DNA from 3 places in the Bacillus sp. Marseille-Q1617 genome. Region 2 is predicted to be linked to each of the others. Evidence: a T-box and tRNA genes for the amino acid it is inferred to sense, from the RefSeq annotation. Region 2 holds a T-box; the other regions hold tRNA genes.
The links. The T-box of region 2 lies ahead of argS (arginine--tRNA ligase). A T-box ahead of a tRNA ligase gene usually reads a tRNA of that ligase, here a tRNA-Arg.
Positions count from the first base shown of each region.

Region 1: it has a tRNA-Arg gene. The T-box ahead of argS (arginine--tRNA ligase) is inferred to sense a tRNA for this amino acid. The anticodon was not compared.
Region 3: it has a tRNA-Arg gene. The T-box ahead of argS (arginine--tRNA ligase) is inferred to sense a tRNA for this amino acid. The anticodon was not compared.

Region 1 is NZ_CAHJXM010000003.1:64,235-74,680, forward strand. It holds gene HWX64_RS17550 (GerMN domain-containing protein) at 1-113, shown strand, start outside; gene rph (ribonuclease PH) at 237-974, shown strand; gene HWX64_RS17560 (XTP/dITP diphosphatase) at 990-1,586, shown strand; gene HWX64_RS17565 (metallophosphoesterase family protein) at 1,602-2,105, shown strand; gene HWX64_RS17570 (group I intron-associated PD-(D/E)XK endonuclease) at 2,944-3,357, shown strand; tRNA gene HWX64_RS17575 (tRNA-Arg) at 3,544-3,620, shown strand; gene HWX64_RS17580 (tetratricopeptide repeat protein) at 3,773-4,783, shown strand; gene tig (trigger factor) at 4,943-6,226, shown strand; gene clpX (ATP-dependent protease ATP-binding subunit ClpX) at 6,820-8,091, shown strand; gene lonB (ATP-dependent protease LonB) at 8,360-10,027, shown strand; gene lon (endopeptidase La) at 10,169-10,446, shown strand, end outside.
Region 2 is NZ_CAHJXM010000001.1:118,205-128,650, forward strand. It holds gene argS (arginine--tRNA ligase) at 1-1,493, opposite strand, end outside; T-box leader at 1,731-1,937, opposite strand; gene HWX64_RS00680 (FtsW/RodA/SpoVE family cell cycle protein) at 1,993-3,168, opposite strand; gene HWX64_RS00685 (hypothetical protein) at 3,657-4,433, shown strand; gene HWX64_RS00690 (BsuPI-related putative proteinase inhibitor) at 4,601-5,089, opposite strand; gene HWX64_RS00695 (TVP38/TMEM64 family protein) at 5,293-5,949, shown strand; gene HWX64_RS00700 (GNAT family N-acetyltransferase) at 5,987-6,538, opposite strand; gene HWX64_RS00705 (dicarboxylate/amino acid:cation symporter) at 6,661-7,848, opposite strand; gene HWX64_RS00710 (D-alanine--D-alanine ligase) at 8,155-9,234, shown strand; gene murF (UDP-N-acetylmuramoyl-tripeptide--D-alanyl-D-alanine ligase) at 9,325-10,446, shown strand, end outside.
Region 3 is NZ_CAHJXM010000002.1:711,120-721,565, forward strand. It holds gene HWX64_RS14915 (ATP-binding protein) at 1-833, shown strand, start outside; gene clpP (ATP-dependent Clp endopeptidase proteolytic subunit ClpP) at 953-1,549, opposite strand; tRNA gene HWX64_RS14925 (tRNA-Arg) at 1,792-1,863, shown strand; gene rpoN (RNA polymerase factor sigma-54) at 2,119-3,441, shown strand; gene HWX64_RS14935 (glutaredoxin family protein) at 3,593-3,844, shown strand; gene HWX64_RS14940 (sugar-binding transcriptional regulator) at 4,073-5,095, shown strand; gene gap (type I glyceraldehyde-3-phosphate dehydrogenase) at 5,153-6,160, shown strand; gene pgk (phosphoglycerate kinase) at 6,339-7,523, shown strand; gene tpiA (triose-phosphate isomerase) at 7,563-8,324, shown strand; gene gpmI (2,3-bisphosphoglycerate-independent phosphoglycerate mutase) at 8,317-9,852, shown strand; gene eno (phosphopyruvate hydratase) at 10,081-10,446, shown strand, end outside.

The DNA of each region.
Region 1 (10,446 bases), on a different contig from region 2:
TCAAAGGTGTGTCAGTTCTGGTAAATGGTGAAGCCACCACAGTAAGCAAAGACGGAGAACCGGTCACAGAACCTGTCACTCGTCCCGAAAATGTGAATGCAATTAGTTTTTAAATGATCATTTTTTGATATACTATTATAGAATCATGAAAAAGAGGTTGGCTGATGCCGCCTCTTCTCTTTTTGAGATGGACAATTTACATATGAATGAAAACGAGTATAACAGGAGGATAAAATATGAGAGCTGATGGAAGAGAAAAGAATCAATTGCGTGAAGTGAAGATCGAAACAGGATATGTCATGCATCCGGAAGGGTCTGTGCTGATCACGGTAGGAAATACAAAAGTGATTTGTAACGCAAGTATCGAAGAACGCGTACCTCCTTTTATGAGAAATAGCGGTAAAGGATGGATCACAGCAGAGTATTCCATGCTGCCGAGAGCCACCGAAACAAGAAATATCCGTGAATCTTCCAAAGGGAAGATTTCCGGCAGAACGATGGAAATCCAACGTTTGATCGGACGTGCTTTACGCGCGGTTGTTGACTTGGACGCCATTGGGGAGCGTACGATCTGGATCGATTGTGATGTCATTCAGGCGGACGGCGGTACAAGGACCGCGTCCATTACAGGAGCCTTTGTGGCAATGGCCCTGGCACTTGGAAAATTACAGGATAATAAGAAAATTTCACGTTTTCCCCTTAAGAGCTATTTAGCTGCAACGAGCGTAGGTATCATAGAGGATCACGGCTCGGTGCTCGACCTTAATTATATTGAAGACAGTAAAGCCCTGGTGGATATGAATATCATCATGACCGGAGAAGGGGAATTTGTAGAACTCCAGGGAACAGGAGAAGAAGCTACTTTCACCATGAACCAGCTGCATGAAATGCTGGAGCTGGGTCAAGTTGGAATCCAGGAACTATTCGAAATGCAAAAAAGTGCGCTTGGCGAATTGGCGCAAAGAATTCGATAAAGGGATGACACAGTTATGACTAGAAGTGTAATTATTGCGACAAAAAACAAGGGAAAAGCAAAGGAATTTCAAAATATGTTTGCTCCCTATGGATATGAGGTACAAACATTACTAGACTTGCCTCATATAGAGGATGTTGAAGAAACGGGAACGACTTTTGAGGAAAATGCCATATTGAAAGCTGAAACAGTAGCGAAAGAATTGGGTGTACTGGTGATTGCTGACGATTCAGGTTTGGCAATTGATGCACTGGATGGCAGGCCGGGAGTTTATTCCGCCCGTTATGCCGGGGAAGAAAAAAGCGATGAAGCCAACATAGACAAGGTGCTCGGGGAATTGAAAGATGTTCCTAATGGCGACAGGAGCGCAAGGTTTCACTGTGTACTTGCCATTGCAGGTCCAGAAGTGGAAACACGCACAGTAAACGGCACCTGTGAAGGACAGATCCTTCAGGAAAGACGAGGGACAAATGGATTTGGTTATGATCCGATTTTCTTTGTTCCATCCCTTGGGAAATCGATGGCGGAACTCTCACCGGAAGAAAAGAGCAGCATCAGTCACCGGGGCAGCGCTCTGAAAAAATTGGGAGCAATGATTACAGATTTCGTTTAAGAGGGTGAGGAAATCATGAAGCTTTTAGTTGTCAGCGACAGCCACGGTTCGAAAAAGGAAATTACAGAACTGGCTGAGAAATATGATGGTGAAGTAAACGCGATGATCCATTGCGGTGACTCAGAACTAAGTGCCGATGATGAAGCACTGTCAAACTATTTAGCGGTTCGCGGAAACTGTGATATGGATGCCCGTCTACCGGATGATTTGATAGAAGAATTAGATGGAGACACCATTATCATTACACACGGCCATTTGTACGGCATCAAAATGTCATTGATGAAACTTCGCTACAGAGCAGAGGAAGCCGGTGCTAAATTTGTCTTCTTCGGACATTCGCATACACTCGGAGCGGAAATGGCGGGCGGGACGCTGTTTTTAAATCCAGGAAGCATTTTGCTGCCCCGTGGAAGACAGGAGCGGACATATGCTTTGGTGGAGGCTTCGGAAGAGATGGTCAAGGTGCAGTTTTTGGCTCATGATCATGAAGTGGTTGAGGAGCAGGAGTTCACGCTTTAGAAATTGATTTTAAATGCATATGAACGATCATTTAAAGAACCTTCTATTTAGAGGGTTCTTTTGCTTTTCAAACAGGAAGACAAAGGATATAATAAATTGGTAGAGAAGTTAGCGATCAGGTTAACAGTATTCTAGAAAACTTTTTTTGAAAATGTATTGACTTCTTTATGCTATGTGAATATAATAAATATTGTCCTTAACAAAACATGTCCCAGTAGCTCAGCAGGATAGAGCAACGGCCTTCAAGTATAGGAGCCTCTATTAGGGAAACAGAAACCTATAGAGTGGACGACACTATATCGGTGAAGCCTTAACAGGTAATGCTGATGGTAATACCGAGGAAACTTACGACCAACTGGTGAAAGAATTTCGAATGGTATAACGGTAGAAATTCTGTATTATGCTTATAGCATCGTGAGGTTCCGTAGAGACTACACGTGTCGCACCTGAAACGGTGAAGATATAGTCCAGACCACAAACAGCGACTCCAAGCTGGTGCCGAAAGTCATAGTGGTAAGCTAAGCCGTCGGTCGGGAGTTCGAATCTCTCCTGGGACGCCATTATCATTACATACATACCTTGGTTTAACAGGGTTTTGAACAGATAAGGGATACTGACACAGATAATTAAAATGTGCCGGTATCCCTTTTTAAATTTGTATAATGCAATCCTTTTTAATTAAGAAGAAAACAAAAAGTTTGAAATTAGATAATGTCCCAGAAGCTTTCAAATATTTGAGCTTTATTAGGGAAACAGAAACCTGTAGAATTAGAATGGACAACAAGTTATGCAAAAGCTAATACCGAAGATGCCAAAATCTTCTGTGAGGTGATTAATGATGAACCATCACACAAAAGACAAAGGGGATTTAGGGATATTAAAGGCTCAAGTTGACTTATTTCAAAAAGGATATATGATCCTTAATCCCGCAACTGAACATGCACCGTTCGACATCGTTGTCTATAAAGGTGGGGTGTTTAAAAGGGTTCAAGTGAAATACAGAGACCTTAATAGTAAAGGGACACTGGAAGTGAGATTTCGCTCTAATTATTCAACTGCTAAAGGTGTTAAATCTAAAGAAGTTAATAAAGACGAGATTGATATCTATTGTATATATTGTCCTCAAACAGATGAATGCTATTACTTTGACCCGAAATCCTTTCTGAAATCACTGACTTTAAGGGTGGATGTCCCGAAGAATAATCAAAAAGAACATATTCATTATGCTTTGGATTATCGTGATATTCCATAGAAAATACAAATGTCTAACTTGTAGCAGTGAAGATATAGTACCGATCACAGCCAGCGACTCAAAAGGTGCTTCTGACATTGAACTCTTACCAATGAATTTTAATAATCAGCCTGTGGGAGTATTCTTTTTTATAAATATATTGCTTGATAACTTACAGACACTGAGTTATCCTGTTTAATAGACTATGTCCCAGTAGCTCAGCAGGATAGAGCAACAGTTTCCTAAACTGTAGGTCGGGAGTTCGAATCTCTCCTGGGACGCCATTGAACCTACATACATCGAGTCTGCCAATCGGCAGGCTTTTTTTCGTTCTTCATATTATTGAAGTATAGAGCGGCTCCTTATAATCTTTGTTTTCTCCAACCTCTCATGCTACACTATTACCATCTTTAATACGTATAGGCGGGGACAAAACATGACAAAGAAAAACAATGAGGAAAAAGGAAAGATCCTGCAATTTCCGGGATTGAAGGAGAGGCTCCTTGAAAAAGGGGTTCAGTCCCTTGAAAACGGCGATATTCAGGAATCGGCCGACCTTTTGACTCAAGCGTATGAAATGGATCCGAAGAATCCTGATATCAACACGGCGTTGGTACTTTCCCTTTATGAAAATAAACAATATGATGAAGCAAAAGTCATCTGCAAAGAAATGCTTCTTGAAGGGATCGGGGAGTATTTCGAGGTGGTCGATATGTACCTGATGATCCTCATCCAGCTTCATCAGCATCAAGACGTGATTGATACGATACACGCACTTTTTGACGAAAAAGAGGTGCCCATTGAAAAGGAAGAGCATTTCAAGAAGCTTCTGCACTTCAGTGAAAAGGTAAGAGATGGAAAAGAACCCGATATCGAGACGAAAAGAACTGCTGACAGTCCGGTGACTTCCATCTTGAGAGATAAGAGCCTCGAGGAACAGACCCTGATTGCAGCTCAGTTGGTCCATCAAAATATCCGTCCTTATCTGCCTGAGCTCCTTTCTTATTTAGGGGACAGGGATTCTCATCCTTTTCTGCAGTCCATGATTCTGAATGTATTACGTGAACATGGATATGATAAGGAGATTTTAATAACGAAGCTGAATAAAGAGGTGCCGGTCACTCCATCCTCCCTGCAGGATGTATTTGAAACAGACTTTTTTATGGAAGTATCAGAAGAGCTTGAAGACCTATTATCACAGCGGAATCCAACCTTATATCAACATGCCCTCGAATTGGTAAAAAGGCATTCTTTCCTTCTGTATCCTTTGGAACTGCAGGGGAGCCCTCACAGTGCTTCCATCGTGTATGCGTACTATACAGCGGAAATGTTTGCCGACACGATCCACCAGGAGGAATTGAAGGGGGAAATCGAGGAAAGTGAGGAACGCCGAAGCCTGCTTGCGCAGCTGAAAGAGCTAGAGGAAATTTCTTCACCGATAATTTAAATGCTCTCTGTTGAAAGAATGAGGCTGTATGTTATAATATAATGGTTGCAATAGAATAGATTTTTATATATTTACGATGATAGTGCTAGATTCACACAGGACTATCTACTACTATGCGTAAAAAATTAGAATCAAATATAGATTGTTGGAGGGAACAGTATGTCTGCAAAATGGGAAAAGCAAGAAGGTAACCAAGGAGTACTTACAATTGAAGTAGAAGCTGCGAAAGTAAACGAAGGTTTAGACGCTGCGTTCAAAAAAGTTGTAAAGCAAGTCAATGTACCAGGATTCCGTAAAGGAAAAATGCCTCGCGGTATGTTCGAAAAGCGCTTCGGTGTAGAATCTCTTTACCAAGATGCATTAGACTTCATCTTACCAGAAGCTTATGCACAAGCTATCGAAGAAACTGGCATCGAGCCAATCGATCGTCCGGAAATCGATGTGGAGCAAATGGAAAAAGGCAAAGAGTTGATCTTCACTGCGAAAGTACAAGTAAAGCCTGAAGTGAAACTTGGAGACTACAAAGGTCTTGAAGTAGAAAAAGTGGATACTGAAGTAACTGCTGAAGACGTAGAAGCTGAACTTACTTCACTTCAAGAAAAGCAAGCTGAGCTTGTTGTGAAAGAAGATGGAAAAGCTGAAGAAGGCGACACAGTAACAATGGATTTCGAAGGATTCGTTGACGGTGAAGCATTCGAAGGCGGACAAGCTGAAAACTATTCTCTAGAACTTGGTTCAGGACAATTCATCCCTGGATTCGAAGAGCAATTAGTCGGAGCGGCTGCGGGTGAAGAGAAGGAAGTAGAAGTTACATTCCCTGAAGAATACCATGCTGCTGAGCTTGCAGGAAAAGCTGCAACATTCAAAGTGAAAATTCACGAAATCAAAACAAAAGAACTTCCAGCGTTGGACGATGAATTCGCGAAAGATGCTGATGAAGAAGTTGAAACATTAGCAGAGCTAAAAGAAAAAATCGAAAAGCGTCTTCAAGAATCCAAGAAGAACGAAGCTGAAACTGCAGTTCGTGAAACGCTTGTAGAAAAAGCTTCTGAAAATGCAGAAGTTGAAATCCCTGAAGTAATGGTAAACAGCGAAGTAGACCGTATGATGCAGGAATTCGGTCAACGTCTTCAAATGCAAGGTATGAACCTTGACCTATACTTCCAATTCTCTGGTCAAACAGAAGAAGATCTTCGCGGTCAAATGACAGAAGATGCAGGCAAGCGCGTACGCACGAACCTTACGTTAGAAGCAATCGCTGCAGCTGAAAATCTTGAAGTGACTGATGAAGAAGCAGAAGAAGAAGTAAGTAAAATGGCTGAACAGTACAACATGTCTGCTGACAACATCAAGCAAGCCCTAGGCGGACTTGACACACTCAAAGCGGACCTGAAAGTACGCAAAGCAGTAGAATTTCTTGTTGATAACAGCAAAGAAGCATAATAATAAATAGAAACAAGGCGCGATTCGCGCCTTGTTTTGTACAATTAAAAGAAGTCATCTTTAGATAGTATGAGATAAAATAAGGTGTATTTCATACATAACATATTTTGAAGCATCTGATTGTTATTTAGCCTTACTAGCTTTTGATTGGAGTGCAGGACGAAGACTCCTGCGGGAGAAGTGGCCAAAGTGAGACCCCGCAGGCAAAGCCGAGGAGGCTCACGGGTCACCCGCGGAAAGCGAAGTCCTGCACGGAAATCAAAAGCGGCATTAGAAGGACAAAATTTTTTTCACACACAGTAAGAGAATAATAACCTGCAAATATGGATAAACCTTAATAGCAGGGACAAATTTTCAAAAACATACTTGCAACTCTTCTTTTACTGACCAATACATAAAAACATCTAAGTAAAATATTTGCTAAAATGTCCGATACATAATAAGATGATTCTTAAGAATCGTATAATTTTTTTACAAACATATACTGTGCTAAAATGCAATACATAACTTAGTGGTGAGAAGAAGCAAGTACTCGGTCGTCCATAATCAATTTATGATTGATTGAAGCAGTATTTATGAAGGGGTGAAATGCATTGTTTAAATTTAATGATGAAAAAGGACAATTAAAATGTTCTTTTTGTGGAAAAACGCAAGATCAAGTGCGTAAATTAGTAGCAGGACCAGGTGTTTATATATGTGATGAATGTATCGAGCTTTGCACTGAAATCGTAGAGGAAGAACTCGGTACCGAAGAAGAAGTTGAGTTTAAGGATGTTCCAAAACCAAAGGAAATCCGTGAAATCCTCGACGAATACGTCATCGGACAGGATCAGGCTAAAAAATCTCTTGCCGTTGCTGTTTACAATCATTACAAACGAATCAACTCAAGCAGCAAAGTGGATGATGTAGAATTGTCTAAAAGTAACATTGCGATGATCGGGCCTACAGGAAGTGGTAAAACCTTACTTGCTCAAACACTTGCCCGCATCCTTAATGTTCCATTCGCAATTGCGGATGCTACATCCCTTACGGAAGCAGGTTATGTAGGTGAAGATGTTGAAAACATCCTCTTAAAGCTGATTCAAGCTGCCGATTATGATGTGGAAAAAGCCGAAAAAGGCATCATCTACATTGATGAAATCGATAAAGTGGCAAGAAAATCAGAAAATCCTTCCATCACAAGAGATGTATCAGGAGAAGGTGTACAGCAGGCGTTATTGAAAATTCTTGAAGGGACAGTTGCGAGCGTGCCTCCACAAGGCGGACGTAAGCATCCTCATCAGGAATTCATTCAAATCGATACGTCGAATGTCCTGTTCATTTGCGGAGGTGCCTTTGATGGGATCGAGCAAATCATCAAACGCCGCCTTGGCCAGAAGGTCATTGGATTCGGTTCCGATCCTAAAAATGCTGAAGTAAAAGAAGATAAGTCACTTCTATCCAAAGTGGTACCAGAAGACTTATTGAAATTCGGTCTGATCCCTGAATTCATCGGGCGTCTTCCGGTCATTTCAAGTCTTGAGCCGCTTGATGAAGAGGCATTGGTTGAGATCTTGACGAAGCCTAAAAATGCATTGGTGAAACAATATCAAAAAATGCTTGAACTCGATGATGTGGAATTGGAATTCACAGAGGATGCCCTTCTTGAAATCTCGAAGAAAGCAATCGAGCGAAAAACGGGTGCCCGCGGACTTCGCTCCATCATCGAAACGATGATGCTTGATGTGATGTTCGATCTTCCTTCACGTGACGATATCAAAAAATGTATCATCACAAAAGAAACGATTCTTGAAGATGCATCTCCACAGCTCGTACTCGAAGACGGCACAGTCATCGATCCAAACGAAGAAAAAACATCTGCTTAATAGCTTCTCAAAGCCCGGAATGATTTATCATTCCGGGCTTTGTTTTATGTATTTATAATTTCCTGTTAAATAAATGAGAAATAACAAAAAAATTAGTGAGTTATACTCGATGTATAAATAGTAGTACGGAGTTGAGCGGAAATCAACGGACTTTGTAGAAACGATAATGCATTTTTCTCAGCCTTAAGTCATAAATTTTTTTGTTTATTCCCACAACCTCAAGGAGATACTAACCCGTAACAACTTGTATCTACTTGGAGGGAGACGAATGAGCTTTACTAGCATCGCATTATTTATCCAATTGTTCTTCGGAATCATCATTGGATTGTACTTCTGGAACCTTCTCAAAAATCAACGTAATCAAAAAGTGACCATCGACCGTGAATCGAAAAAGGAAATGGAAGAACTGAGAAAAATGAGATCCATCTCTCTTACAGAGCCCCTGGCTGAAAAGGTAAGACCGACGAGCTTTGATGATATCATCGGGCAGGAAGATGGAATAAAAGCATTGAAGGCAGCCCTGTGCAGCCCGAATCCCCAGCATGTGATTATCTATGGCCCTCCGGGGGTTGGGAAAACGGCAGCTGCCCGCCTGGTGTTGGAAGAAGCCAAAAAGAATGTTAAATCCCCTTTCAAATCAAGTGCAGTATTTGTGGAATTGGATGCTACCACTGCCCGGTTTGATGAAAGAGGCATTGCCGATCCTTTAATCGGTTCTGTCCATGATCCCATCTATCAAGGTGCCGGTGCCATGGGGCAGGCCGGGATCCCGCAGCCGAAGCAAGGAGCGGTAACGAATGCACATGGCGGTGTACTATTTATTGATGAAATAGGAGAATTACACCCTATTCAAATGAATAAACTATTAAAAGTATTGGAAGACAGAAAAGTTTTCCTGGAAAGTGCTTATTATAACGAAGAGAATCATCAGATACCCACACATATACATGATATCTTCAAAAATGGCCTTCCAGCCGACTTCAGATTGATCGGGGCCACTACCCGGACTCCAAATGAAATTCCTCCTGCGATTCGTTCACGCTGCATGGAAGTGTTTTTCAGGGAGCTTGAGCAGGAAGAAGTAAAGAAGGTGGCTGCGCGGGCAGTGGATAAAATCAATATGAAAATCAGTGATAAAGGTCTGAATACCCTTGCCTCTTATTCCCGTAACGGACGTGAAGCAGTCAATATGGTTCAGATAGCAGCAGGGGTTGCCATCAATGAAAATAGAAATGAAATGTATGATCATGAACTGGAATGGATCATTCAGTCCAGTCAGTTGACACCGCGCTATGAAAAGAAAATCAAGAATGAAGAGGCAACAATCGGGGTTGTGAACGGATTGGCTGTAACGGGTCCGAATACCGGGTCGCTGCTGGAAATCGAAGTGACCGTTATTCCTGCACAGGAAAAAGGACAAATCAATGTGACTGGTATCGTAGAAGAAGAAAGCATCGGGGATCGGAGTAAATCCATCCGCCGCAAAAGTATGGCAAAAGGATCGATTGAAAATGTCATCACCGTCCTTCGCTCTATGGGGGTTCCGGCCGATCAATATGATATACACGTGAACTTTCCGGGTGGGATCCCTGTGGATGGACCATCTGCTGGAATCGCGATGGCACTCGGTATTTACTCGGCCATTTACCGAATACCGATCAAACACAATCTTGCTTTGACCGGGGAGATCAGTATCCATGGATTTGTTAAACCTGTCGGAGGAGTTTATCCGAAGGTGAAAGCGGCGAAATTAGCAGGTGCCGAGGTCGCAATCATTCCAGATGAAAATCAGCAATCCATGATGAATGAAATCGAAGGAATTGAAGTCATTCCGGTTAAACACTTGAAGGAAGTGCTGGATCTGGCTTTACTGAAAGATCAATTAAGCACAAGCGAGACAGCATTGTTAAACGAATCGAATAAGAAAAGCGTATAGACTATGGCCGATTCGGGTCTATCCGAATCGGTTTGTCTTTGAGTATAATGTGCCTTGTGACGTACCTATTTAATAGACACTACCTAGTAAATAAGTTAGAATTGTACAAAGGCTAAGAGCCTAATTTTGGAGGTGTTAGATTTGGCAAAGCAAAATAAAATAACGGTTCCCCTCCTTCCATTAAGAGGCTTACTCGTATATCCGACAATGGTCTTGCATTTAGATGTAGGACGTGAGCGCTCCGTACAGGCTTTGGAAAAAGCCATGATGGATAACCATTTAATTTTCTTAACAACCCAAAAAGATATGAATATAGATGAACCTGAACAAGAAGATTTTTATGAGATGGGAACACTGACCAAGGTAAAGCAGATGCTTAAGCTGCCTAACGGGACGATCCGGGTTCTTGTGGAAGGGTT
Region 2 (10,446 bases):
CATGACCTTTCCACCGTTTCAGGAAATAATCTAATCTGTTTGATTACTTCCCAGCTGGCTGAGTCGTTCAGACCATCAAACGCTAAAGGCGAGGGGGCTCCCGCTTTTCTCAAGATCGATTTTGCCCTTGCATGCGTGTACTGCAAATAAGGGCCGGTTTCTCCTTCGAAGGTGAGCATATGTTCGAGGGAGAACTCTATATCGTTCATTCGGTCATTTTTCACATCATGGAAGATCACAGCCCCAACCCCGACATCCCGTGCAACTTCTGCTGCCTCTTTAAGATCGGGGTTTTTCTTCTTGATGTTTTCCCCTGCCATATTGATTGCTTCCTGAAGCACTTCTTCAAGTAAGATGACGCGGCCTTTACGAGTCGACATTTTCTTACCGTCCTTCAGGTAGAGGCCAAATGGAATGTGCTTCATGGCATTTGCCCAATCGAATCCCAGCTTTTCAAGCACCCCTTTCACTTGTTTGAAGTGGACGGTTTGTTCCTGTCCCACTACATACAGTGCTTCATCAAATGAGTATTCACGCTGACGGTATAGGGCGGCTGCCAAGTCTCTTGTAGCATAGAGGGTGGCCCCGTCCGTTTTTTTGATTAAACAAGGAGGGAGCGTTTCATCTTCCATCCTTACGACTTTTGCACCTTGAGAGGTTTCGAGAAGTTGGTGATTTTCAAGCAGTTCAACGACTTCTTCCATCTTGTCATTAAAGAAAGCTTCACCATTATATGAATCGAATTCCACTCCAAGCAGGGAATAGATGGTCTTAAATGCTTCGAGTGATTCATTTTTGAACCATCTCCAAAGCGTTGTGATCTCTTCATCTCCATCTTCGAGAAGTTTAAAGGCTTTTCGTCCTTCATCTTCGAGGGAAGGGTCTTGAACGGCTTCCTCGTGAAATTTTTTATATAGGGTAAACAATTCAGCAATCGGGTTTTCTTTTACCTTCTCCTCATCGCCCCATCTTTTGAATGCAACGATCAGCTTCCCGAACTGGGTGCCCCAATCACCGATATAGTTGATTTTTACTGTTTCATACCCGCATTTTTCTGCTAAATTGGCTATCGCATTTCCAATCACAGTGGAGCGGAGGTGGCCCATGGAAAAAGGCTTTGCAATGTTGGGTGATGACATGTCTAATACAATGGTTTTGTCTTTCCCGAATGAATGGGAACCGTAATGAACTCCTTGCTCAAGGACGGAAGAAACGATTTCCTTCCCAGTGAGTATGGGATCAAATCGTACATTCACATAAGGCCCCACCGCTTCCACATTGTTAAACATAGGGGAATGGAGTGACTGGGCTATTTCTGAAGCAATCACTCCAGGAGCTTTTCTCCATTCCTTTGCTAATCTGAAACAGGGGAAAGCAAGGTCGCCCAGATGGGCATGCTTCGGTGTTTCGATTAACGTATAAATTTCTTCTTCGGACCAAGAAGAAAGAACTTGGAAATTTATTTCTTTGGCTAATACTTTCTTTAAATCCATCGTTTCCACCTCCGAATAATAATTGGTTCTGTTAAAGTTTAGGGTTAGTTTAACTAGTTCTAGCTGTTGATTGGAGTGCAAGACGTAGACTCCTGCGGGAGAAGTGGCCAATGTGAGACCCCGCAGGAGCGGAGCGACGAGGAGGCTCACGGGTCACCCGCGGAAAGCGAAGTCTTGCACGGAAATCAACAGCGGTGATTAACAAAGGAAAAAATAAAAAAGCCCGTCTCTATTAAATATAGAGACGAGTTATAGCTCGCGGTACCACTCTTTTTCCCGAAGGGCGCTTATAGATTAACGGTTTTTAGCCGGTCTTTCCCTAATGATTTTCAAGAAAGACTTCTCAGAAGTGCGGTTCATTCCGGGTTTCACACCAGGCTTCCACCAACCCTGGCTCGCTATAGGGATCCACGTCAGAATTACTCTCTTCATCGTCGAATATCCTGTATATGATTAGATATTATTTTACACATATTGGAGATAAATACAACACTTATTGTTAAGAATCTTCTGAAGAGAACATATATGTTTTATGATGGAATCTCATACTGAATACAATTCCGAGAGCCAGCATATTTCCCATCAAGGAACTTCCCCCGTAACTAATGAACGGAAGCGGAATTCCCGTGATCGGCAGTAATTGAATCGTCATTCCGATGTTTTGGAAAACGTGGAATGTAATCATAGAGATAATTCCTGCGCATACATAGGCATTGAAAGGTTCTTTCGTATCCAAGGCTGTCTTGGTCAAGTGGTAGATTAACAGGAAAAATAAGCTGATGACGACACTTGCGCCGATGAATCCATATTCCTCACCGATGACACTGAAGATGAAATCGGTGTGGTTTTCAGGGATATATACTTCTCCGTCGCTATAGCCTTTTCCGAAGATCTGTCCGGATCCAATGGCATTCAAGGAGTTGATCAAGTGGAACCCTTCCAATTTGGAGTAGTTATAAGGGTCGAGCCAGGCATAAATCCGTCCAAATTGATAAGGTTCGAAACCTGTGTACTTTTCCAAGAATTCAGGAGCCCAAATCACGAGTGATAAGAGGATGCCCCCGACCACTCCGAGAAAGGCATAGATAGGAACGATCAGTTTCCACGTAATCCCTGAAACTAAGATAATACCTGTCATGATGGCTAAAATAACAAGGGATGTCCCAAGGTCTGGCTGCTTCATGATAAAAGCAAGGGGGACAAGGGTGGTAAAGCCGATCTTCAATAATAGTTGAAAGTCTGTCTGTAATGTTTTCCGGGTGGTGACTTCATTATGGTTCGTAATCACCCGGGCAAGAGCAAGAATCAGAAATGTCTTCATGAATTCTGAAGGCTGGATGGAACCGAGAGGCCCCAGCATGAACCAGCTTTTGGCTCCATTTCTATATGGTGCAATGCTTTCCGGTGAAATCAGCAGTACAAGCAGCAGGAGGATCCCCGCGCCGTACATATACCAGGCAAGGCGCTTATATTGTTCTGAATCGAAGAATAACGCACCTGCGATAATAATTCCCCCGACAACATACCAAAAAGCTTGTCGAATAACAAAATTTGTTCCATATTGACCTGAGGTTTGAGCACTGCTTATTCCAAGGGCACTGACGATAAAGAACATCATCAATAAAAAGACAAGACCCCAGTCAAATTTATCAGCAAAACGCTGGCGAGTTTCCATAATCATTTCACCTGAATTTCGTAAGATTTCACATTCCTAGTCTAATAGAAACGAAGGAAAATTTCTACTGGCTGCCATCCTGTTTTCCCTTCTTTTTCAACTCCTTATATGGAATGTTCGTTAACAAAGAAGAATTTGTTAAGGTATGTAATAAATGTTTTTCCATATATTACATGACCATTCTTGGAAGTCAAACCAGAAAGTCCCGATTTCAAATGTAACATTTCCTCTACTATTTAGCTAGAATAGTCACATCTGTAAAAAACAAGCATTTCTACACTATAGTGAAGGCTCATGTGCATTCTCTCTAACTGTATCCTATATAGTTTGGCAGGCATAATAAGTTTCTGTTCCTGTCAAATGACTTTTTTCGACAATTTCCTGCGACTTTTGTCATCATTTTGAAATGAAATAGAAAAGAACGATATCCTTATTTCTTTGCTAAAATAGATACATTAGATACGCATCGTGGAAATCAGATGGAGGGAATGTTTTTGAAGAACAAGCAAACAAAAGATATCATCTATGTGCATAAAAATATAGATCGGCAATATGTTGTTTCCTACGGGATTAATTTTCAGGAATTTGCTTTGAATACACCGCAGCCTCTGAAGAACCTGCTGTTGATCAAACATCAGTATGAGCATGGGGCCTTTAACATTCACACTCATCTTGAATATGTTGAACAGGAAGAAATGAACAAAATCATTCATGACAATGTGGACAGCTATGGTGACTTCTGCTGGATCGATTTCGACGAAGAAGCGGGTGTCAATGAATTAAACGGACAGGAAATTGCAGAGCTGCTCTATATGGGTCATCTGAAACAGCCGCTGGATGCCCCGTTTTATTCGAAATTGAATAACCGATACGCTTACCTCTCACACGACGATGGCTGGTTTAATAAAATTTATTACCGCGACTTTGATGATTTTTATCAACTATTAGGTTCAACGGTAGCGGCGAAGTTGGGAAGTGTCAAAGGCGGAAAAGGGTTATTCGGCATGAAAAAGGAAAAGCAGTATCCGGATGTCGGTACTCAAATCATCACTTCGTTTAAGGAAAAAATAAAAGAAGGGATGATCATTTCCATCGAGAAGGCCATTGTAAGCAGAGGGAAGATAGAAATCCCGATCTGGGTCATCGGAGACTATTTCAATATGGATGAAATGATAGAAGACTATCAACAATTCAGCAAATCCCCTGCAAATGGTTTGCTTGTTTTTGATCGTAAAACAAAGAGCTGGAGTTCCTCGATCCGTTAGGCAGGCACATGGGGAAAAAGCGGGGAATAAAGTATAGGGATGAAATCCGGGGCCACAGCCAGTTTACCCTATATCCCATCCTGAATAAGAGAAGGATTAATCTGCGTAAAGGACTTCATCAACCTTAGGTGTTGAATGAACTTCTTTACTTGGATTAATCCTTTTTATTATGGAACAAGAATGTCCTCAACCACTTTGTACTGACTTTCTCCCTTGGCTGTCAGCCATACTGTCAGTTTGTATGAACCGCTTTCAAGCTTGGGCAGAACGAGATTCCGGGAAAATTCCTCTCCTTGCTTCAGCGTGATTTCTTGAATGGCCTGCGTATACATCTTGTTTTCAGAATCCCGGTAAACGACAGCTCCATCCTTATCTCTTACTTCGAAGTCGATTGTTTGACCGGACGAAAACACAAAGGTCTTTTCTTTTTCTGTCTGATTTTTAATCTTGTACTCATAGACGGGCTGGCCGTTTTTTTCCTCTTGCTTGATTAAAGAAGGTTCCATGCTGCCTGCAACAATTCCTTTCTCTGATTGATTTGAATCAGGGGTGCCGCTTGTCTCTGTCTCGTTTTGTTCCGGTTCCTGGGAGGTTCCGCATCCGGCTAAACCGCCAAGGACGAGTGCCCCTGTCAGTGCAATGATCAGCTTCTTCATGTCCTATCACCTCTATTCTATTAGACTTCAGAAGATCAGAAAAGTTTCACTACTTTGTACCTTATTATAAAAGTAAGAACAATCACCCAGAAAATAGCCGATTGAACGGTAGAGTTGGTTTTATAGGGAGAGGGCAGTACAATGGAAGAAAGTAAACACTCGGCAGATAAAATAAACGCCTGAAAAGGATGGGAGGTAAGGCAATGAAGAAAAAAGAAATAATCAAGATGCTTGGATTCTTTGCCCTGCTTCTTATCCTTATTTGGGTCAGCCGCAGCTTTTGGGAGGTAAGACCGCACGACATAAGAGATTGGATCGTGTCGTTTGGATTGTGGGCACCTGTCGTTTTCATTCTTATCTTAACGTTCCGTCCGTTGGTGCTGTTTCCCACATCCATCTTTTCAATCGCGGCCGGGTTGGCATTTGGCCCTTACAACGGGATTGTTTTCATATTCATCGGAGCACTTGGAGGTGCAACTGTTGCGTATGCGGCTTCAAGCTTCCTTGGAATGACGATTTGGAGAAAGCCCTCTCCCAAAATGAATGCAGTCCGTGAAAAAATGACCGAGAATAGCTTCTTTTATATACTGATTCTCCGTTTGCTGCCGTTTTTGAATTTTGATCTGGTCAGTTATATAGCGGGTGCCGGAAAAGTACGCTACTTTCCTTACATTGCTGCCACCGCCATCGGGATCATCCCCGGGACGATCGGATTTGTTTTTTTCGGTTCCGGATTGAGCGGGGAAGACCGGATGCATCTCTATGTGGCTGTAGCAATGTTTATCATCCTTTCACTGCTTGTTTTCTTCACGAGAAAGAAATTGAAGATGTGGTTTGGCGATTCGAAGGATGATCAATAAAGAAGGGAGGAGGCCGGCACCATTGTCCTCCTCTTTTTTAATGGTTTGGTTTTTGATCCCATTCTTCCCGGATCATGCCCATCCTGATCGAGTCATAATAAATCCCATCGTAATATCTGCATTTTCTCATCCTTCCTTCAAGCTTCATGCCGATTTTTTCAGCTGCTCTCATCATCCGCTCATTACCGGACCAAGTGGTGATGCCGACCCTGCCGATCTCCTTCGTTTCAAATAGATGATCGACCCACAGGGATAAAGCCTCAGTCCCAAAGCCCCCATTCCAATAGGAAGGGTCATAAATGATAATGCCCGCTTCGAGCCACCTTGTCGGTTCATATTCCCAGTAGTAGCCTACGGTTCCGATGATTTTACCTTGTACTTCGATGATCCGCTGGTGGTCACTGTTTTTATCGATATTGGTAAGGAAAGAGCGTCTGTATTCTTCGAAAGGCAGTTGTTTGTGTTCGAAATAGGGGGCGTCCCACTTTTTCCACTGAGGTGACGCTTCTTTATGTATGTAATTCCATAGCGATTCGAGATCACTTTCTTCTATTTTTCTAAGGGTTACCCTTTGATTGGTTGAGTTCAAGATGTCGCACTCCTTTATTCTGGCTTACATATTTATTCTACAGAAGGGTGTTAGTTTCCTGTTACATACGAAAAAGGCCCGTCCCGCATCGCTTTAAAGCGATGCGGGACGGGCCTTGGATATCAGCTTGCTTTTACGTTTGTAACAGCTGCTTTCTTCTTGTTTGTCAGTTTGTCGACGATGGAAGTGATGGCACCGTCACCTGTGACGTTGCACGCCGTTCCGAAACTGTCTTGTGCAAGGTAAAGAGCGATCATGAGTGATGTCATCGTCGGACCGAATCCGAGCATGGATTCAAGAAGACCGAGGGCTGCCATCACGGCACCGCCTGGAACTCCCGGTGCAGCAATCATGGTAACGCCGAGCATGAGGATGAATGGGAACAGCTGCGAGAACTGCAGTGCTTCACCCTGGATGAACATGACCGCCATCGCACAGCTCACTAATGTGATCGTACTCCCTGATAAATGGATCGTTGCCAGCAGCGGCACCGAAAAATCAGAGATTCGTTCCCTGACACCTAACTTTTTCGTGCGTTCGAGTGTGACGGGGATCGTGGAAGCGGATGACTGCGTGCCGAGTGCTGTGAAATATGCGGGCAGCATTCCCTTCATCATCACGATCGGATTTTGTTTGCGCAATGTGCCGGCAGCTGTGTATTGGACTGCCAAAAAGAAAATATGCAATAAAATGATCATTACAAAGACTTTGGCGAACACAGACATGATGGCACTGACTTGGCCTCCCTGCGTCATGTTGGCGAAAATACCAAGGATGTGAAGCGGTAATAGAGGAATGATGATTTTTTCGATCACCATCTCTATGATGCTTCTAAACTCATTCATTCCCTTTTGGAGGGCGTCCCCTTTAATGGCAGCCATACCAAGACCGAGGGTGAAAGCGATCAAGAGCGCCGTCATGACACCCATCACCGGGGGCATGTCCACTGTGAAGAACCCTTTTAAGAGAGCTTCTTCCGGATTTTCAAATGATTGAGAAGTTTGATTTGCCAAGAGAGATGGGTAAATACTCTTAGCGACTGAATATGCAAGCAGTCCTGCAAGAACCGTGGAACCATATGCAAGTGCTGTAGTCAGTCCCAGCAGCTTTCCGGCCCCTTTACCCATTGACCCTATTCCAGGGGCAATGAAGCCTATGATGATCAATGGAATCGCGAACCCTAAGAAATTACCGAAAAGTCCATTAAACGTAGCGAATAATTTCACGATCCATTCTGGTGCAATCGATCCGATGACAATACCTAAAGCGATCCCCAACAGGATCCTGGGCAGTAAACCAAACTTTCTCATCTGGATGTCCTCCTTAAATGTACAAATGTTTTCGTTAGAAGGATTATACACCCGGAAGAATAATATTTTAAGAGGAAAGTGAATAGGCGGAATCTTAAATGTATTCTGATAAAATAAACCCCATCTCACTGTTGCGGGACTAGGCTGGGTGAACATACATATATATAGACGGAATCCCGATGAAGGATGGCTTATGAAACAAGGACAATGGAGGTAATTTTTATTTTCCATCTAATCATTCTTTCCCTTTGAGATGAAAGTGATAAAATAGAAACATCTATTGTTAATATTGGAGGTAACTCATTCATGAAAACCAAGCTTTGTTTATTGTACGGCGGTAAATCAGCCGAACATAATGTATCCCTGCAAACAGCCAAGGCGGTTATCGGAGCCTTGGACTTAAATAAATATGAAATTCATCCTGTTTTCATCTCAACAGAAGGCCAATGGATCAAAGGTCCTCAATTGAATGCTCCTGTTGAGGATGTAAAAGCACTGCAATTCAATAATGGAGAAGAAATCTCCCCTAATGCATTAAGTACAGCGATCACCCCGGCTTACTCCAAGGACAGCGAAGGCTACGATATGATCTTCCCGCTTCTCCACGGTCCCAATGGTGAGGACGGAACGGTCCAGGGGATGCTTGAATTATTGAACCTTCCTTACGTGGGTAACGGGGTCCTTGCATCTTCTGCCGGTATGGATAAAGTGATCATGAAGAACCTGTTTGCACAAGCTGGGATCCCTCAAGTGAACTACTCGTGGTTTATCCGCAGTGCTTGGAAGGCAAACCCGGAGAAGGCCTATCAACAAGTGGAAAACGAAATCGGATACCCTTGCTTTGTAAAACCTGCCAACCTCGGCTCATCCGTTGGAATCAGCAAATGTACATCCAAGGAAGAACTGGCAGCTGCCTTCGAGGAAGCGTTCCAATTCGACCGTAAAATCATCATCGAAGAAGGCGTTAAAGCACGTGAAATCGAACTTGGTGTGCTTGGCAATGATCAGCCGGAATGCTCGGTAGCAGGTGAGATCGTTCCGAAGAAAGATTTCTATGATTATAAGGCAAAATATGAAGACGGAGATACGGCACTGATCATCCCTGCAGAGGTGGATCAGGAAACATACGGGAAAATGAAAGAGATCGCGATCCAATCCTTCAAGGCCCTTGACTGCTCCGGACTCGTGCGTGCAGACTTCTTCCTTACTGAAGACGGCCGCATCTATATGAACGAAGTGAACACAATGCCTGGCTTCACGCCATTCAGTATGTTCCCGCTCCTATGGAAGCATACGGGTGTCGACTATCCTACACTGATCGGAAAGCTGGTCGAGCTCGGCATGGAGCGTCATCAAGAAAAACAGACAATCAAACATACGATGTAACATTTAAACACAGAAGGGACTGACTGGAGGATCAACATCTAAAAGCAGTCCCTCATCTGTTGTATTAACCACTCATAAAGGAGAAAGAAAATGTTTGAAAAAAGTATAAAAGAAACCTGTGAAATGCTTCACGTACAAAACGACCTTGCAGCATTCGAAGACCTCGTCATAAAAGGTGTAAGCATTGATACACGTAAAATTGAAAAAGGGAATCTGTTTGTCCCGTTCAAAGGTGAAAATGTCGACGGCCACCAATTCGTAAGGCAGGCGATCGAAAAGGGAGCGGCAGCAGCGCTTTGGGATAAGTATGTGCCAAACCCGCCGGCAGATATCCCTGTACTTGTCGTAGATGATCCACTTCTTGCCCTGCAGTCACTGGCAAACCAATACCGTCACCAGCTTGATCTGAGAGTGGTGGGCATCACAGGCAGCAACGGAAAGACAACCACGAAGGACATGGTCGCAAATCTTCTCAGCACGAAATATAAAGTGCACAAGACACAGGGGAACTACAATAACCATATCGGTCTGCCACTTACGATCCTCGCGCTGCCTAAGGATGCAGAAGTGGCCGTATTGGAAATGGGAATGAGCGGCTTTGGTGAAATCGAGCTGTTATCTGAGATATCCCAGCCGGATGCTGCGATCATCACAAATATCGGTGAATCTCATCTTCAAGACCTCGGTTCCCGTGAAGGCATTACCAAGGCAAAGCTCGAGATTGTCCAGGGGTTGAAGGAAGACGGGCTGTTCGCCTACTTCGGAGACGAGCCCCTTTTACAGGAGCGGGTAAGAGATTTACCGCTTAAACGCGTCGAGACGTTCGGCAGAAGTGAAACGAATTCCATTTATCCTGTCAAAATCGAAATGGACAACGCCGGCAGTCATTTTGAGACGTCTCTTTATGACGGGGAAACATTCTTCCTTCCTGTACTCGGCCAGCACAATATCCACAACGCCCTCGCAGCCATTTTGATTGCCAGGGAATTCGGTGTCTCTGTCGAGGACATGAAGAAAGGCATGGGGTCTCTTAAGCTTACACAGATGCGAATGGAGATGACGGAAGGAAAAAAGGGCGAGAAAATCATCAACGATGCCTATAACGCAAGTCCTACTTCCATGAAAGCGGCAATCCAGCTCGTTTCTGAACTAGGGGGCTTCAATACAAAAATGCTCGTACTCGGAGATATGCTGGAGCTTGGGGACAACGAT
Region 3 (10,446 bases), on a different contig from region 2:
ATGTCCCCCATCATACATTCACGATTGAGAAAGATACGGATTGTACGATGGTGCTCGGCGATAAAGATAAATTATCCCAGGCCTTTACGAACCTGATCAGCAATGCCATCAAGTATTCTCCTGACGGAGGGAATATCACGGCACGCGTTTATGAAAAACAGGATAAGGTGTTCATCAATATCATCGATGAAGGACTCGGTATCCCGGATGATGCCTTTCCTAAGTTGTTCACGAAATTCTACAGGGTCGATAATTCAGACCGCAGAAGAATTGGCGGCACAGGACTGGGTCTGACGATCGTGAAGGAAATCATCGAGAATCATGACGGCAGTATCAGGGTCGCTTCTGAAATCGGGAAGGGAAGCACATTCACCATCAGTCTGCCGATGGTGACGCTGCAAACCTTCAAGGAGGAAGAATCAAGCGGGGACGGCATGACGATCACTGTCATAGAAGATGACATCAATCTCGCATCGTTATTGACGACAGAGCTTTCCGGCAGCGGATTCCAGGTGCAGCACGCGAAATCCGGAGAAGACGCGATTGAAAAAATCCATGAGCATAGACCGGATGCCATCGTCCTGGATATCATGCTCGAAGGAGCCTTGTCGGGCTGGGACGTCCTTCAAACCCTAAAAGCAAATAAAGAGCTGTGTGACATCCCGATCATCATTTCTTCCGCACTGGACGAAAAAGAAAAAGGCATCACACTGGGGGCAGTCGATTACCTTGTGAAACCCTATCATCCAAGTGAACTATCAAAAACCATCCTGCATCTGCTCCTGAAAAGCGGGAGGAATGGGGAAGTGCTCATACCGTTTAAAGACGAATAACCACTTGAAGGCCCGTCCCAGACTGCGTTAACGCATTAGCGCAGCGAGGGACGGGCCTTTGGTTTTCATGAAAAAACCCCGGCGGCCAAAGCCGACGGGGCAGACTCTTCAAAAGAGTATTATTTTGTATTCATTTCATTGCGAGTGATGATGCGGTCGATCAAACCGTATTCTTTCGCACGTTCAGCAGTCATGAAGTTGTCGCGGTCCGTATCTTTTGCGATGACTTCAAGAGGCTGGCCAGTGCGGTCTGCAAGGATCTGGTTCAGTTTTTCACGAAGGAATAGGATGCGCTTTGCAGCGATCTCGATTTCCGTCGCCTGACCTTGTGCTCCGCCAAGCGGCTGATGGATCATCACTTCTGCATTTGGAAGGGCAAGACGCTTGCCTTCAGCACCTGCTGCAAGAAGGAATGCTCCCATTGAAGCGGCCATACCGATACAGATCGTCTGTACATCAGGCTTGATGTATTGGATCGTATCATAGATTGCCATACCTGCCGTGATGCTTCCGCCAGGAGAGTTGATGTAGATGGAGATATCTTTCTCCGGATTTTCAGACTCCAGGAATAGAAGTTGTGCTACAATGGAGTTCGCCACATTATCATCGATGGCGCTTCCAAGCATGATGACACGGTCCTTCAACAGACGAGAATAGATGTCGTATGCGCGCTCGCCGCGGTTCGTTTGTTCAATAACTGTAGGAATTAAGTTCATCCTTCGTTCCTCCTTAAAGTACACTTTTTTATTTGTATTTAATACATATTCACTTTGTACTGTAATCATACACTGTTGGTCAATAAAGGTCAAACCTGACGCATCAGCGATTCTTACACTATGTAATCCTTTCTACATCATACCCATCCATTCCTTTTTTAAACAGAGAAAACGTATTGCAATCCTGAAAAAAGTACCTTATAATATACTTTCGTACGATAGTTTTTCACAACCAACTACATGCCCTCGTGGTGCAACGGATAGCACGTAAGATTCCGGTTCTTAAAATGGGGGTTCGATTCCCTCCGAGGGCGTACCAAAATACCGCAGCGTTTTTATAACGCTGCGGTATTTTTTTGTCTTCAGTTGTATCACCGCTCAACTTCCTCCCCGCGGAAAGCAAGTGCCTGGAGCACAAAGGAACCGTCAATGTTAGTTATACGCGCATGATTAAAAGGTATCTTCCTCCTACTAAATTCATAGAATTCTATAAAACAACCAGTCTTCCAAACAATTCCCATTAACGAAAGCCCCGTTTTCATGTAAAATGAAGGGAGGAGGTTAGAAGGATGAATTTGAACACAGGATTATGGCAAAAACAGCAAATGAAGCTTCAAATGACACAACAGCTCTCTCAAGCCATCACCCTCCTCCAATATTCCACGATGGAACTGAATGCTTTCCTTGAAACGAAAGCATTGGAGAATCCCCTCATACAATTAGAAGACCCCGTCATGGACATTCCCGATCGAGGAGAGTCGTATCAAAATAAAGGCAAAGATCCGATAGATTTCACAGAGTTTCTATCAGTCTCGAAGAATACGCTTGATGAACATCTTTTTCTTCAACTAGATTTGAAATCGCTTTCTAAAATAGACTTGAAAGTCATGAAAGAACTGTTTTACAGCTTGGATGATAACGGATACTTGCAAATCGAGACGGAGAATTTCCTCTCCCGGAACCATCTGCCATTGTCTCAGCTGGAACACTATATAGGCATGCTGCAGGAATTGGAACCTGCCGGAATTGGAGCACGTTCCCTGCAGGAGTGCATTTCCCTCCAACTAAGAAGAAAGCGATCTTCGGGATTGGCCCTGACAATCGTGGAGGATCATTTTGATGATTTTGCGGCGAAAAAGTGGAAGGGAATGGCGAAAGAATTAAATGTGGAACTGAAAGACATTCAGAAAGCCGCTGATCTCATCAAGCAATGCAATCCGCGTCCGGGCGCCCTATACAGCGACGGGCCGTCTCATTATATCGCACCGGAATTAGTAGTGAACGTGTTGGACGACAAGACGGTTACCGTCTCATTATTTGACGGTACAACACTCAAAGTGATCTATAATGATGAGTACAAGGTTTTTCTTGAGCATCATTCCGATAAGGAAGTCGGCAGTTATCTAAGGGAGAAAGAACAGGAATTCCATTGGCTGCTGCAAAGCTTGCAGCAGCGCAAACAGACCATTGTAAAAGTAGGGAAATTGATCGTCGAAAAGCAGAAATCCTTCTTCCTGGATGGACCGGCCGGCCTTCAGCCCCTTACATTAAAAGAAGTAGCCGAAGAAGCCGGAGTCCATGAATCCACGATCAGCCGTGCGGTGAAAGGGAAGTATATGCAAACGCCTTATGGCATCTTTGAAATGAAGTACTTCTTCAGTGCCGCCATCAAGTCGCTCCATTCAGAAGACAGCGGGGCAGCTTCCTCCACGACGATCAAAAATGAAATCCAGCGCCTGGTGGACGAAGAAGATAAGAAGAAACCGCTGTCCGATCAGAAAATCGTCAACATGCTGATTGATAAAGGATACGACGTCTCGCGCAGGACCATCGCAAAATATCGGGATCAGCTCGGGATATCTTCTTCGACAATGAGGAAGCGGTATGAATGATAAATAATGATGGAAACTGGTACAACGCCCACACCATTTCCACCAAACCGGCATATATAGTATTATCAGTTGTACCTGGTACAAACACCCTGAATTGTACCAGGTACAATGTATAAAATCTGGCAAAATCACTAAACGGAGGACAACCCCAATGAACCCAGTCATCTTCTACACCAGAAACCAATGCCACCTCTGCACCGACGCGAAACTGAATCTTAAACTCGTCCAGGACGACCTGAAATTCGACATCATCGAAAAGGATATCGACCAGAGTGACGAACTGACGGAACGTTTCGGATTGATGATCCCGGTGGTGGAATATGACGGAGAAATCATCCAGTACGGGCAAATTGACTATTTTACACTTAGCAAGCGTTTACATGAAAAACTCAGTAGTTTCTAGTTGAAATGCGATTTCCATACTGATAGAATGAACGTTGAAAGCAGGGATGAATTTTTTTTGGAGGCAGTGGGACATAATATGTCTATGTGGGACTTTTATAGTCCAGCGAACATAAGCCGCATTCGTTTGACAGTATCCCGCAATGGAAAGCGCACGTTTAGTGGCACTTCCCTTGTGGAATTACTATAAAGTGGCAGTCACTCACTTCCATGTAAGGAGCTTTTACCGATGGAATCCATTATTGATATACAAAAGCGATTATTACCCGACCTGCTTGAAGTTATGCAAAAAAGGCATCAGATTCTCCGTTCGATTCAATTCTTACAGCCGGTCGGCCGCAGGAGTCTCGCGCAGAACCTTGGACTGACGGAACGGGTGTTGAGAAGTGAAGTGGAATTCCTTAAGAATCAGGATCTCATCTCGATCAAGACTTCCGGAATGATCATGACCGAAGACGGCATGAAGCTGCTGGAACGAATCGAAAATATGATGAGAGAGATTTCGGGAATCAATGACATGGAGGAAAGATTACAGTCTTTACTCAATCTTAATGAAATTGTCATCGTTCCGGGGAATAGTGATGAGTCTCCGTGGGTAAAAGAAGAATTGGGGCGTGCGTCAGCTTTTAGTATGAAACAGCGCCTTGAGGGGAATAATATCATCGCTGTGACCGGCGGTTCGACCATGGCAGCTGTCGCAGAAATGCTGACACCCGACTTTTCCGGATCCGACACCTTGTTTGTTCCTGCGCGGGGCGGAATCGGTGAAGATGTGAAGAACCAGGCCAACACGATCTGCGCGAAGATGGCAGAGCATACCGGAATGCGGCACCGCGTTCTTTATGTTCCCGATCAGGTCAGTAAAGAAGTTTACAAGTCCTTTTTAAAGGAACCGATGATTAAAGAGGTCTTAAATTTAATTCAATCAGCAAACATGGTTCTTCATGGAATTGGAGATGCTATTACAATGGCAGAAAGGCGAAAGACGCCACCGGCTGATTTTGAAAAAATCACTGCAGGGAACGCGGTCGGCGAAGCATTCGGCTATTATTTCAATGAGTCGGGGGAAGTGGTACATAAAGTGCCGACCATTGGACTCCAGCTTGAAGATTTGAAGAACATCAAACATGTATTTGCCGTCGCTGGCGGCAGCTCGAAAGCAAAAGCGATTCGGGCATATCTGAAAAGTGCTCCCTCTTCAACAATCCTGATCACCGATGAAGGAGCAGCGAAAGAGCTTTTAAAAGGCTGAGGCCTTTTGAAATATAAAAAAATCATCCTTACACACACTAAAGGAGGAAATAATATTATGGCAACGAAAATTGGTATTAACGGATTTGGACGTATCGGACGTAACGTATTCCGTGCAGCACTTAAAAACGATAACGTAGAGGTAGTGGCAGTCAACGACTTGACTGATGCAAACATGCTTGCTCACCTTTTACAATATGATACAGTTCACGGAACTCTTCAGGAGAAAGTAACTGTTGACGGTGACACACTTGTTATCGGCGATAAAAAAGTAAAAGTACTTGCAGAGCGCGACCCTGCTCAACTTGGCTGGGGAGACCTTGGTGTAGAAGTGGTAGTTGAATCTACTGGCCGCTTCACTAAGCGTGCTGACGCTGCGAAACACCTTGAAGCTGGTGCGAAGAAAGTCATCATCTCCGCTCCTGCAACAGATGAAGACATCACAGTTGTTATGGGTGTTAACGAAGACAAGTACGATGCAGAGAACCACAACGTCATCTCTAACGCATCTTGTACGACAAACTGCTTAGCGCCATTCGCGAAAGTTCTTAACGACAAGTTCGGAATCAAGCGTGGAATGATGACAACAATCCACTCTTACACAAACGATCAGCAAATCCTTGATCTTCCGCATAAAGATTACCGTCGTGCTCGTGCGGCAGCTGAAAACATCATCCCTACAACTACGGGTGCTGCAAAAGCTGTATCACTAGTGCTGCCTGAATTAAAAGGTAAACTGAACGGTGGAGCAGTACGTGTTCCAACTCCAAACGTTTCTCTTGTTGACTTAGTTGCAGAACTAGACAAGAACGTAACGGCTGAAGAAGTGAACGCGGCATTCAAAGAAGCTGCTGAAGGCGATCTTAAAGGAGTTCTTGCTTACAGCGAAGAGCCATTAGTATCAACTGACTATAACGGAAGCCCTGCTTCTTCAACAATCGATGCATTATCAACTATGGTAATGGAAGACAACATGGTAAAAGTAATCTCTTGGTATGATAACGAGAGCGGATACTCTAACCGTGTGGTTGACCTTGTTGATTACATCGCTTCTAAAGGTCTTTAATCCGTCATTAAAGTAAATTGACATTATCAGCAGGGTGAGGATGGATAAATTTTGTCCCACCATCTATAATGGAAAGGGATGAAGGGGAGCGGGGAAGATTCCCCACTCCCCTTTTTCTTGTTCCTATACTGAATTTTCTTTTCATTATGAAAAGAAACACAAAAGGAGGCCTTTTACGATGAATAAGAAATCAATCAAAGATGTTGATGTAAAAGGGAAACGCGTATTTTGCCGGGTGGACTTCAACGTACCTATGTCAGAAGGCAAAATCACTGATGAAACCCGTATCCAAGCTGCACTTCCAACAATCAAGTATTTAGTAGAAGGCGGCGCGAAAGTCATCCTGGCGAGTCACTTGGGGCGTCCAAAGGGTGAAGTAGTAGAAGAACTTCGTTTGACTCCGGTAGCAGAAAGACTTTCGGAGCTGCTTGGCAAGAACGTTGCGAAGGCTGACGAAGCGTATGGAGAAAACGTACAATCCAAAATCAGCGAAATGGCTGAGGGGGATGTACTTGTTCTTGAAAACGTGCGTTTCTATGCTGGCGAAACGAAAAATGACCCTGAACTTGCGAAAGAATTCGCGGCACTAGCCGACCTTTACGTAAACGATGCATTCGGTGCAGCCCACCGTGCGCATGCTTCAACTGAAGGCGTCGCAAAGCACCTTCCGGCTGTGGCAGGTCTTTTAATGGAAAAAGAGCTTGAGGTACTTGGAAAAGCACTCTCAACTCCGGAACGTCCATTCACAGCGATCATCGGCGGAGCGAAGGTAAAAGATAAAATCGGTGTCATCGATAACCTGTTAGATAAAGTGGACAACCTGATCATCGGAGGCGGACTTGCTTACACATTCGTGAAAGCACAGGGCCACGAGGTAGGAAAATCCCTTTTAGAAGAAGATAAAATCGATCTTGCAAAGCAATTCATGAAAAAAGCTGAAGATAAAGGCGTTAACTTCCTTATGCCTGTCGATGTAGTCGTTGCTGATGACTTCTCAAACGACGCAAATACAAAAGAAGTGGATATCGATTCGATCCCATCTGATTGGGAAGCACTTGATATCGGTCCTAAGACAAGAGAATTATTCCAAGCGACAATCAAGGATAGTAAGCTTGTCATCTGGAACGGACCTATGGGTGTATTCGAACTCGATGCATTTGCAAACGGAACAAAAGCCGTAGCTGAGGCGTTGGCCGATGCGACAGATACATACTCTGTCATCGGCGGCGGAGACTCCGCAGCAGCAGTCGAAAAATTCGGCTATGCTGACAAGATGAGTCATATCTCTACAGGTGGAGGCGCATCCCTTGAGTTCATGGAAGGTAAAGAACTTCCAGGTGTTGTGGCCCTTAACGACAAGTAATTCAGCATTTTAAACATGATATAAGAAAGGATGAGCAGTATGCGTAAGCCGATCATTGCAGGTAACTGGAAAATGCACAAAACGGCATCGGAAGCAAAGACTTTTACAGAAGAAGTAAAAGGATTGGTACCTGATACAGACAAAGTTGACTCTGTCATCTGTGCACCAGCCCTATTTTTAGAAAACCTGGTTGAACAAACAAAAGAGAGCAAGGTTTCAATCGGAGCTCAAAACATGCACTTCGAAGAAAGCGGAGCCTTCACTGGCGAAGTGAGTCCGGTGGCACTTGCTGACATCGGTGTGGAATATGTGATCATCGGTCACTCCGAGCGTCGTGAAATGTTCAATGAAACAGATGATTCTGTCAACAAAAAAACTCTTGCTGCATTCAATCACAACCTCACTCCGATCGTGTGTGTAGGTGAAACATTGGAACAGCGTGAAAATAATGAAACGAAAGATCTTGTGGGCTCTCAGGTGAAACAAGCACTTACAGGCCTTACAGAAGATCAAGTCAAGCAGACAGTCATCGCTTATGAACCAATCTGGGCAATCGGAACAGGTAAATCTTCCACTGCAGAAGATGCCAACGAAGTTTGCGCTCACATCCGCCAAGTCGTGGCAAGTGAGTTCTCACAAGCTGCCGCTGATTCTGTACGCGTTCAGTACGGCGGAAGCGTAAAACCGAACAACATCAAGGAATACATGGCTCAATCTGATATCGATGGTGCTCTGGTAGGCGGCGCAAGCTTGGAACCTCAATCGTTCCTGCAACTACTGGAGGCAGGTTCACATGAGTAAGTCACCAACTGCTTTAATCATCTTAGATGGCTTTGCATGCCGTAACACAAAAGAGGGGAACGCTGTTGCACAGGCGAACAAACCGAACTTTGACCGCCTTTGGAATAAATATCCTCATAATCAGTTAACAGCGAGCGGCGAAGCGGTAGGATTGCCAGAAGGACAAATGGGCAACTCCGAGGTGGGCCACCTGAATATCGGTGCTGGCCGTATCGTGTATCAAAGTCTGACTCGCGTAAACCTGGCGATCCGCGAAGGCGAATTCGAAACGAATGCAACCTTCCTTGATGCCATCAACCATGTGAAAGCGAAAGGGACAGACCTCCATGTATTTGGTCTTCTCTCAGACGGCGGCGTACACAGCCACATTGAACACTTATACGCACTTCTTGGCTTAGCGGCACGTGAAGGCGTAAAAAATGTCTATGTACATGCGTTCCTTGATGGACGTGACGTAGGGCCGCAGACCGCACCAAAATACATTGAAGAAGCAGAAGCGAAGATGAAGGAAATCGGCGTCGGCCAATTCGCCACGATTTCCGGTCGCTACTATTCAATGGATCGGGACAAGCGCTGGGAGCGTGTTGAAAAGTCCTACCGTGCCATGGTGTACGGTGAAGGACCTGACTACACTGATCCAAAACAGCTGATCAACGATTCATATGAAAAAGGAATCTACGACGAGTTCGTGCTTCCTTCTGTCATCACAAAAGAAAATGGAGAGCCGGTAGGTACGATCAAGGACGACGATGCCGTTATTTTCTATAACTTCCGTCCTGACCGTGCCATCCAGATCTCAAATACATTCACGAACGAAGATTTCCGTTATTTCGTCCGCGGTGAAAAGCATCCGAAGAACCTTCACTTTGTGTGCCTGACTAAGTTCAGTGAAACAGTGGACGGCTTCGTTGCCTTCAAACCGACGAACCTTGATAACACGCTTGGCGAAGTCCTGTCTCAAAACGGTTTGAAACAGCTCCGCATTGCCGAAACGGAAAAATATCCTCACGTCACGTTCTTCATGAGCGGCGGCCGTGAGAATGAATTCCCAGGGGAAAAACGGATCCTGATCGATTCTCCTAAAGTGGCAACATACGACCTTCAGCCCGAGATGAGTGCATACGAAGTGACAGATGCCCTGCTTGCCGAAATCGAAGCAGACAATCACGATGCGATCATCCTGAACTTCGCGAACCCTGACATGGTCGGCCACTCCGGAATGCTTGAACCGACAATCAAAGCAGTCGAAACCGTCGATGAATGCCTCGGCAAAATCATCGACCTAATCGAGAAGAAAGGCGGGACAGCCATCATCACAGCCGACCACGGTAACGCTGATGAAGTCCTGACAGATGAAGGAAAGCCAATGACCGCCCACACAACCAACCCGGTTCCTGTCATCGTAACAAAAGAAGGAATCGAACTCCGTGACGGCGGTATCTTAGGAGATCTAGCTCCAACGATGCTTGATCTTCTGAACGTGGATCAGCCGAAAGAAATGACGGGTAAATCACTGATTATAAAGTAAGTTTGCAGGACTTATACAAATTTTGTAAGGGTTTTGGGTTAATGCCCAGAGTTGATTGGAGCGGAAGGCACTCGACTCCTGCGGGATATGCGGGACAGGTGAGACCCCGCAGGCGAAGCCGAGGAGGCTCACCGCCCGCCCCGCGGAAAGCGAGTGCCTGCAGCGGAAATCAACGACCCTTTTTAGAAGAGTATGATAAAAACCTAACTATAAAGGAGAGTTATTTTTATGCCATTCATTACAGACGTATACGCACGTGAAGTACTAGATTCACGCGGTAACCCAACAATCGAAGTAGAAGTTTACACTCAATCAGGCGCTTTCGGACGCGCACTTGTTCCATCCGGAGCATCTACTGGTGAATACGAAGCAGTAGAACTACGCGACGGTGACAAAGGCCGCTACCTTGGTAAAGGTGTAGAAAAAGCTGTCGATAACGTAAATAACGAAATCGCTGAAGAAATCATCGGTTTTGACGTAACTGAGCAAGTGGCAATCGACCAGGCGATGATTGCGCTTGACGGTACAGAAAACAAAGGTAAATTAGGTGCCAACGCAATCCTTGGTGTTTCCATGGCTGTTGCACGCGCAGCT